Regions from separate parts of the Klebsiella sp. R445 genome, predicted to be linked through region 2. Evidence: predicted binding sites of a transcription regulator. Region 2 holds the regulator's gene; each other region holds the start of a gene.
The links. The regulator PhoB, encoded in region 2, activates phosphate uptake and scavenging genes when phosphate is short. The targets are predictions, from matches to a motif close to CTGTCATAAAACTGNCNNAT.
Positions count from the first base shown of each region.

Region 1: the regulator PhoB is predicted to act here: its motif matches at 1,024-1,043, upstream of uvrB (excinuclease ABC subunit UvrB).
Region 3: the regulator PhoB is predicted to act here: its motif matches at 2,023-2,042, upstream of pstS (phosphate ABC transporter substrate-binding protein PstS).

Region 1 is NZ_CP180446.1:1,568,837-1,572,120, reverse strand. It holds gene ACMYSN_RS07280 (ABC transporter ATP-binding protein) at 1-573, opposite strand, end outside; gene uvrB (excinuclease ABC subunit UvrB) at 1,310-3,284, shown strand, end outside.
Region 2 is NZ_CP180446.1:2,040,800-2,044,083, reverse strand. It holds gene sbcD (exonuclease SbcCD subunit D) at 1-982, opposite strand, end outside; gene phoB (phosphate response regulator transcription factor PhoB) at 1,194-1,883, shown strand; gene phoR (two-component system sensor histidine kinase PhoR) at 1,905-3,200, shown strand.
Region 3 is NZ_CP180446.1:3,165,327-3,168,610, reverse strand. It holds gene pstC (phosphate ABC transporter permease subunit PstC) at 1-771, opposite strand, end outside; gene pstS (phosphate ABC transporter substrate-binding protein PstS) at 897-1,937, opposite strand; gene glmS (glutamine--fructose-6-phosphate aminotransferase) at 2,279-3,284, opposite strand, start outside.

The DNA of each region.
Region 1 (3,284 bases), 470 kb from region 2:
CACCGTTAAGCCGATATCGCGGTTCAGACGCACCAGTAAATCCCCCAGTTTATGCATGAAGTGCTGGCCGCTGCCGCGTGATGGTTCATCGAGAATCAGCAGGCGCGGCTGGACAATCAGCGCTCTGGCCAGCGCCAGCTGGTACTGGTCATCCTCTGTCAGCATCGCGCCTTTATGCTGGCGCTGGCCGTACAGGTCGGGAAACAAATCGTAAATCTCACCCTTCACCACCGCACCGGGATTGCCGCCGGCAGCCAGCGCAATATGCAGATTATCTTCCACGCTGAGCTGCGAAAAAATTCGCTTGTCCTGTGGCACATAGCCGATACCGATAATCGCCCGGGATTGCGCGGAGAGCGGCGTGATATCGCAGGGCGGCGAACCGATCTCTTGCCAGGTCATACTGCCGCTGGCGACCGGGAGATGGCCGGTAATACAGTTAATGAGCGTGGTTTTCCCCATTCCCTGAAGTCCCATCACACAGGTGCACTCGCCGGACCGTAGTTCAAGGTCGACATTCCATAGTGTGTGCTGGCTTCCGTAGTACTGATTGACTGCGCGTAGACTCAACATAGACGTTTTCTCCTTTTCGGGGATAGTGAGCGACATGAAGATTCTGCAAATCTCTTGCCAGGAAAAAGATGTTCCGGTTTTTTCTGTCAGAACAGGTATCACAGGCCATGACGGCGGCGGGGCAACGAGACGGTTGCACTTTCCCGGTGCTAAAGCGCATGAAAAATGGTGCAGAAAGCAACAAAAAGGCAGGCCTCTTTAGCTGATAAATATCAAAAATAATTCGATAATTTTTTTTAGGCGCTGGTTTTTGACGGTCGGTCGATTTCGGCGGGGTGGCAGTGGTCAAGGCCTGCAGACACTTATCCACTATTCCTGTGGATAACCTTGTGTATTAGAGTTAGAGAACTTGCGGTAAGCTAGAGATTACGCGGCCTGCGGCTGAATTGGCGCGAAACCCATCTTTTGTTTAATATCATTAAAAATCAATTGGTTGAATAAAAGCAATGGCTGTAAGGAAAGTGTCACCTGCTGCCATAAAAGATTCATTACCTTGCTTGACAAATGTTAAATGATAAATTTTTCTGGGGATAACCCTACTGTCTGGCGGATTATTCTGCAAGATGGTCAGCTTTCACCCCAAAATGAGTCATCTTCCCACCGCGGTGAGCATAAACAATAATGTGGTACTGTTTTTATGTACAGTATTATTTATTGGCAAAAGCTGGTGTGAAGGGTAGAATTAAACACCTGCCGCATACCACCAGGCGTACCATCCTTCTTCAGGGCCAGACATATGAGTAAAACGTTCACGCTGCATTCCCCATTCCGTCCCTCTGGTGACCAGCCGGAAGCCATCCGGCGTCTGGAAGAGGGGCTGGAAGATGGCCTGGCGCATCAAACCCTGCTGGGGGTAACCGGGTCGGGTAAGACCTTCACCATCGCTAACGTTATTGCCGATCTCCAGCGCCCAACCATGGTGCTGGCGCCGAACAAAACGCTGGCAGCGCAGCTGTATGGTGAAATGAAAGAGTTCTTCCCGGAAAACGCGGTGGAGTATTTCGTCTCCTACTACGATTATTATCAGCCAGAAGCCTACGTGCCGAGCTCTGACACCTTCATTGAGAAAGACGCGTCGGTGAACGAACACATCGAACAGATGCGTCTCTCGGCGACCAAGGCGCTGCTTGAGCGGCGCGATGTCGTGGTGGTGGCGTCGGTATCGGCCATTTACGGCCTGGGCGATCCGGATCTCTACCTGAAGATGATGCTGCACCTGACCACCGGGATGCTCATCGACCAGCGGGCGATTTTGCGTCGCCTGGCAGAGCTGCAGTACACCCGCAACGATCAGGCCTTCCAGCGCGGCACCTTCCGGGTGCGCGGCGAAGTGATTGACGTTTTCCCGGCGGAATCAGACGACGTTGCGTTGCGGATCGAACTGTTTGACGAAGAGGTCGAGCGGCTGTCGCTGTTCGACCCGCTCACCGGCCAGGTTGAATCCACCATCCCGCGCTTTACCATCTACCCAAAAACGCACTACGTTACGCCGCGTGAGCGCATTGTACAGGCGATGGAAGAGATCAAAGTCGAGCTGGCGGAAAGGCGCAAAGTGCTGCTGGACAACAATAAGCTGCTGGAAGAGCAGCGGCTGTCGCAGCGCACGCAGTTTGACCTCGAGATGATGAACGAGCTGGGGTACTGCTCCGGTATCGAAAACTACTCGCGCTATCTCTCCGGACGTGGCCCGGGTGAGCCACCGCCAACGTTGTTCGATTACCTGCCGGCGGACGGGTTGCTGGTTATCGACGAATCCCACGTCACCATCCCGCAAATTGGCGGTATGTATCGTGGGGACCGGGCGCGTAAAGAGACCCTCGTGGAGTACGGCTTCCGACTGCCTTCCGCGCTGGATAACCGCCCGATGAAATTTGAAGAGTTTGAGGCGCTGGCGCCGCAGACTATCTATGTGTCGGCAACGCCTGGGCCATACGAGCTGGAAAAATCCGGTGATGAAGTGGTCGATCAGGTGGTACGTCCGACCGGGTTGCTGGATCCCATCATTGAAGTGCGTCCGGTGGCCACTCAGGTCGATGACCTGCTGTCAGAAATTCGTACCCGGGTGGTCATCAACGAACGTGTGCTGGTGACCACCCTGACCAAACGCATGGCGGAAGACCTGACGGAGTATCTCGAAGAGCACGGCGAGCGCGTGCGCTACCTGCACTCGGATATCGACACCGTGGAGCGCATGGAAATCATCCGCGACCTGCGACTGGGCGAGTTTGACGTACTGGTGGGGATCAACCTGCTGCGTGAAGGGCTGGATATGCCGGAAGTCTCACTGGTGGCGATCCTCGATGCCGACAAAGAAGGTTTCCTGCGTTCCGAGCGCTCGCTGATTCAGACCATTGGCCGTGCGGCGCGTAATATCAACGGTAAAGCGATTCTGTATGGCGACAAGATCACCGCCTCGATGGCGAAAGCCATCAGCGAAACGGAGCGTCGTCGTGAGAAACAGCAGCGCTATAACGAAGAGCATGGTATTACCCCGCAGGGGCTGAATAAAAAAGTGGTCGATATTCTGGCGCTAGGCAGCAACATCGCTAAGACCAAAGCCAAAGGGCGCGGCAAATCACGTTCGCCGGTGGAGGCAGATACCCCGGAAGTGGTGCTGACGCCGAAAGCGCTCCAGCAGAAAATTCACGAGCTGGAAGGGCTGATGATGCAGCACGCGCAGAACCTCGAGTTCGAAGAGGCGGCGCAGATTC
Region 2 (3,284 bases):
TCTGGGCCTGAATTTTACGTTGAATATCATGTAGATATTCGTCGCTGGTGATTTCAATATCCAGCCATGTGACGGGGTCCGCTGGGGCGTCCCGCCACTGGGTGAGCTGTTCGCTGATGCTGGCGAAATCGCCTTTCAGGACCGCCAGCGGCTGGGTCACCGGTACCGTCAGCGGGCTCACGTCTGTCAGATGGCCGTCGGTAAAGGTCACCAGATTGACGCTTTTACTTTTCCCCGTTTCGTCGAAGCTGAGGGAGATCGGTGAGCCACTGTAGCGAATATGCTCGTTGCCGCCGACCAGCTGCGCCCGGTGAATATGGCCGAGCGCAATATAATCAACCGGCGGGAAATGGCTGGCAGGAAACGCCTCCAGGGTCCCGATATAGATATCGCGTACCGCATCACTTTTACTGGCGCCGACGGTGGTCAGGTGACCGCTGGCAATAATCGGCAGCGGGCGGTCGCCGCGCAGGTCGCAGGCCTGCTGATACTGCTGTTGATAATAGTCGCTGATAGCGCTTAACAGCTGTTGTTGCTTCTCGCCGCTGGAGTGTCCCGCCTGGCTGGTGACCAGCTCGCGCGGGCGCAGGAACGGCACCGGGCAAAAAACAGCCCCGGGGGTGCCGTCACGCAGGGGCAGGATAAAGGGAGCATGGCCTGCATTGGCCACCACCGTGGTTTTCAAAAAGGCCAGGATGTCGCGGGATTCATTCAGGGTCGCGACCGAGTCATGGTTGCCGGCCAGCACTACCAACTGACAGCCGGCCTGCTGAAGCTGCACCACAAAATGGTTATACAGTTCGCGGGCGTAGCTGGGGGGCGATCCGGTATCAAAAATATCACCGGCGACAATGATGGCATCGACCTCGTGCTGTTGGGCGTTGGACAGCAGCCAGTCGAGAAAGGCCGAATGTTCGACGGCACGGCTTTTACTGTAAAAATTCTGACCCAGGTGCCAGTCAGAGGTATGAATGATGCGCATAATGATTTTTTCCTGACGAAAAAGCATGAGCGCATTATACCCTTCATCCTTCAGCTTGCCTCCCCGAGCAGCAATCGGATTGTCGGTTACTCCTTGTCATCATTCGAAATCTCCGATCATCAGACGGTCATTTTTTTCATAAATCTGTCACAAAACTGACGCATAATGACGCCGCACTCTATACTGATGGCTAAAAAACACAGGGTAAATAATGGCGAGAAGAATTCTGGTCGTTGAAGATGAAGCACCGATCCGCGAAATGGTCTGCTTTGTTCTGGAGCAAAACGGCTTTCAGCCCGTCGAGGCGGAAGATTATGACAGTGCGGTGAATCAACTCAATGAACCCTGGCCTGATTTGATTCTCCTTGACTGGATGCTACCGGGCGGGTCGGGTCTGCAGTTTATTAAACAGCTGAAGCGCGAAGCGATGACCCGGGATATTCCGGTGGTGATGCTGACCGCACGCGGCGAAGAAGAAGACCGCGTTCGTGGCCTGGAAACCGGGGCCGACGATTACATTACCAAGCCTTTCTCACCGAAAGAGCTGGTGGCGCGTATCAAAGCGGTGATGCGTCGAATTTCGCCGATGGCGGTAGAAGAAGTAATTGAAATGCAAGGCCTTAGCCTGGATCCTTCCTCGCATCGCGTGATGACCGGTGAAAGTCCGCTGGACATGGGGCCAACGGAATTTAAATTATTACATTTCTTTATGACCCACCCGGAACGCGTGTACAGCCGCGAACAGCTGCTGAATCACGTCTGGGGTACGAACGTGTATGTAGAAGACCGAACGGTGGATGTGCACATTCGTCGTCTACGTAAAGCGCTGGAACTTAGCGGCCATGACCGGATGGTACAAACGGTTCGCGGCACGGGGTATCGTTTCTCCGCTCGTTTCTGAATATCGACAGGAGTGTGAACCGTGCTGGAACGGCTGTCATGGAAAAGGCTGGCGCTTGAGCTTTTCTTATGTTGTATACCGGCCCTGATCCTTGGGGCGATTTTTGGTCATCTGCCGTGGTTTTTGCTGGCGGCGGTGACCGGCCTGCTGATATGGCATTTCTGGAACCTTATGCGCCTGTCATGGTGGCTGTGGGTTGACCGCAGCATGACGCCGCCGCCGGGTAGCGGCAGCTGGGAGCCGCTGCTGTATGGCCTCCACCAGATGCAGATGCGTAATAAAAAGCGCCGACGCGAGCTGGGCAGTCTGATCAAACGCTTTCGTAGCGGGGCGGAGTCATTGCCCGATGCGGTGGTGCTGACGACGGAGGAGGGCGCCATCTTCTGGTGTAATGGTCTGGCGCAGCAGATCCTGAATCTGCGCTGGCCGGACGACAGCGGACAAAACATTCTCAACCTTCTGCGTTACCCTGAATTTGCTAACTACCTCAAAAACAGGGACTTCTCCAAACCTCTCAATCTGGTGCTCAATACGGCTCGCCATCTGGAGATCCGCGTGATGCCCTACAGCGACAAACAGTGGCTGATGGTGGCACGCGACGTCACGCAGATGCACCAGCTCGAAGGTGCGCGGCGCAACTTTTTTGCTAACGTCAGCCATGAGCTGCGCACGCCGTTGACGGTGCTGCAGGGCTATCTGGAGATGATGCAGGAGCAGGTGCTGGAAGGGATGACGCGCGAGAAAGCGCTGCATACCATGCGCGAGCAAACTCAGCGCATGGAAGGACTGGTCAAACAGCTGTTAACCCTGTCGCGCATTGAAGCCGCACCAACCCTGGCGATGAATGACAAAATTGACGTGCCGATGATGCTGCGGGTGGTGGAGCGCGAAGCGCAGACCCTTAGCCAGCAGAAGCACACCCTGCATTTCACGGTGGATGACAGCCTGCAGGTGCTCGGCAATGAAGAGCAGCTGCGCAGCGCGATATCCAACCTGGTGTATAACGCCATTAACCATACCCCTGCCGGGACGGAGATCTCCGTCAGTTGGCTGCGGGCACCGCATGGCGCGCTGTTTAGCGTCGAGGATAACGGCCCCGGTATTGCGCCGGAGCATATTCCGCGCCTGACCGAGCGGTTTTATCGCGTTGATAAAGCCCGTTCGCGCCAGACCGGCGGCAGTGGCCTGGGGCTGGCTATCGTCAAACATGCGGTTAATCATCACGACAGCCGACTGGAAATTGAGAGTACCCTGGGCAAGGGGACGCGGTTTAGCTTCCTGCTCCCGGAACGTTTAATTGCCAAAAAAAGCGCCTGACCGCCTGTCTGTCAGCATTACTTGCCAATGACCAGCTCCGGCTGGTCATTTTCATTTGCAGTCACTTTTTCGCCGCGTAATTAA
Region 3 (3,284 bases), 1.1 Mb from region 2:
GCTATCCAGCTGGTAGGTGTTGCCGATGATAAAGGTCACCGCCATGGTTTCCCCCAGCGCACGCCCCAGACCCAGCATCACCCCGCCAATAACCCCGTTCTTGGTAAAAGGCAGCACGATGCGCCAGATAACTTCCCAGGTGGTGCAGCCGATACCATAGGCCGACTCTTTCATCATGACCGGCGTCTGTTCGAACACATCACGCATCACCGCCGCAATGTACGGGATGATCATGATGGCGAGGATCACGCCAGCGGCCAGAATACCGATGCCAAACGCCGGACCGGAAAACAGGGCGCCAACAAACGGGATCGTCGATAGTACGTTGCCGACCGGCTCCTGGAAGTACTTCGCAAACAGCGGGGCAAAGATAAACAGGCCCCACATGCCATAAACAATACTCGGGATAGCCGCCAGCAGCTCAATCGCGATACCAAGAGGACGCTTCAGCCAGGCAGGAGAAAGTTCGGTCAGGAACAGCGCGATACCAAAACTCACCGGGACGGCAATCAGTAACGCAATAAACGAGGTCACCAGCGTCCCGTAGATGGGCACCAGCGCACCGAAGATTTCGTTTGGCGCATCCCACTCTTTGGTCCACAAAAAGGAAAAACCAAACTTCTGAATGCTTGGCCAGGAAGAAATAATGAGGGAAACGATGATGCCGCCCAGCATCAATAGCACAATCAGCGCCGCCAGTTTGACCAGCACGCTGAAAATTATGTCACCCTTTTTCCCCGGAGGGTTAAATGCCGGCTTGGTTGCAGCCATAAGTTACTCTTTCTGTTTGGGCCTGGAAGCGCGCATTTTACCGTGCCTCCTGGCTAACGTAATGCTATACCCTAAATAATCCGAGTTGCAGCCCACGCAGCTGCAACTCGAAGTGTGGCGGGTATTTAGTACAGCGCTTTACCGCTGCTGTCTTTCACGTTGGTTTTCCATGCAGCACGAACCTGCTCAACCACGCTTTCCGGCAGCGTTGCGTAATCCAGGGCGTTAGCTTCTTTACCGCCGTTTTTGTACGCCCAGTCAAAGAACTTCAGCACTTCTGCTGTCTGCTCCGGTTTGGTGGTCGCTTTGTGTACCAGGATAAAGGTCGTTGAGGTGATCGGCCATGCATTCTCACCTTTCTGGTTGGTCAGATCCTGTGCGAAGGATTTGCTCCAGTCGATACCTTTTGCGGCGTTAGCAAAGTTATCTTCGGTCGGGCTGACCGGCTTGCCATCTGCGGAGAGCAGCTTGGTATAAGCCAGGTTGTTCTGCTTAGCGTAAGCGTATTCAACGTAGCCAATGGAACCCGGCAGACGCTGAACGAAAGCCGCGATACCGTCGTTCCCTTTACCGCCCAGACCGGTCGGCCAGTTAACGGTAGAGCCCGCGCCAATCTTAGATTTCCACTCTTCGCTCACTTTTGACAGGTAGCTGGTGAACACGAAGGAAGTACCCGAGCCATCAGCGCGACGCACGACAGCAATGTTCTGCGAAGGCAGTTTCATACCTGGGTTGAGTTTAGCGATCGCTTCATCATCCCACTTCTTAATTTTGCCGAGGTAGATATCGCCCAGCGTTTTACCGTCCAGTACCAGCTCACCAGACTTCACACCCGGCAGGTTGATTGCCAGCACCACGCCGCCGATCACGGTCGGGAACTGGAACAGGCCTTCCTGCGCCAGCTTGTCATCAGACAGAGGAGCATCAGAAGCACCGAAATCAACGGTGTTAGCAATAATCTGTTTTACACCACCGGAAGAGCCGATCCCCTGGTAGTTCACTTTATTGCTGGTTTCTTTCTGATAGGTATCAGCCCATTTGGCATACACCGGAGCAGGGAAAGTTGCGCCCGCGCCAGTCAGACTTGCTGCTGCAAAAGCAGAGAAAGCGCTCATCGATAAGGTCGCGGCGACAACTGTTGCGACGGTGGTACGCATAACGTTCATAATGTCTCCTGCTGGGTTCGTAAATTGTTGTTTCAAGGCTATGGTGAGCAAAATAGGACAAAGAGGTGACAGTAAAATGTACGAATTATTACAGTTTTATGACACCCAAAAAGATGGCGTTCGCGGAAAAATAAAAACAATATAAATCATAGTGTTATCTTCTTTCGTGACCGAAACATTGCAGGAAAATTTTCTTTTTATGACACGTAAGATCGTAGTCGAAGATGACAGTTTGTCATAAACCAGCGCCCGGTCATTTTTTTTCGGGACGATGAAAAAAGCGCTGGAAAGGATAAAAAAAGGGCCGCCGAATGGCAGCCCTTGTCACGACAGGTGTTGTTTTATTCTACGGTGACCGATTTCGCCAGGTTACGCGGCTGGTCAACGTCGGTACCTTTAATCAGCGCGACGTGATAAGCCAGCAGCTGCAGCGGCACGGTGTAGAAGATCGGCGCAATCACCTCTTCCACATGCGGCATTTCGATGATGTGCATGTTGTCGCTGCTGTTGAACCCGGCCTCGCCGTCGGCGAAGACGTACAGCTGACCCCCACGGGCGCGAACTTCCTCAATGTTGGATTTCAGTTTTTCCAGCAGTTCGTTGTTCGGTGCCACCACAATCACCGGCATTTCAGCGTCAATCAGTGCCAGAGGCCCATGTTTCAGCTCGCCTGCCGCGTAGGCTTCCGCGTGGATGTAAGAGATCTCTTTCAGTTTCAGCGCCCCTTCCAGAGCGATCGGGTACTGATCGCCACGGCCGAGGAACAGCGCATGGTGCTTATCAGAGAAGTTCTCGGCCAGCGCTTCAATACGCTTATCCTGAGACAGCATCTGCTCAATACGGTTTGGCAGAGCCTGCAGACCATGCACAATATCGTGCTCAATCGCCGCATCCTGGCCTTTGAGGCGCGACAGTTTTGCCACCAGCAGCAGCAGGACGGTCAGTTGAGTGGTGAAAGCTTTGGTCGAGGCGACGCCAATCTCGGTGCCCGCTTTGGTCATTAATGACAAATCGGACTCACGCACCAGCGAAGAGCCGGCAACGTTACAAATCGCCAGTGAACCGAGGTAGCCCAGCTCTTTTGACAAACGCAGAGCGGCCAGAGTATCAGCCGTCTCGCCAGACTGAGAGAGGGTGATCATCAGGCTGTTGCGGCGCACCGCTGATTTGCGATAGCGGAATTCAGAGGCGATTTCGACGTCACAAGGAACGCCAGCCAGCGCTTCAAACCAGTAGCGAGAAACCATACCGGAGTTGTACGAGGTCCCGCAGGCGACGATCTGGATATGCTCAACCTGAGACAGCATCTCGTTGGCATTGGCCCCCAGCTCGCTGAGATCCACTTCA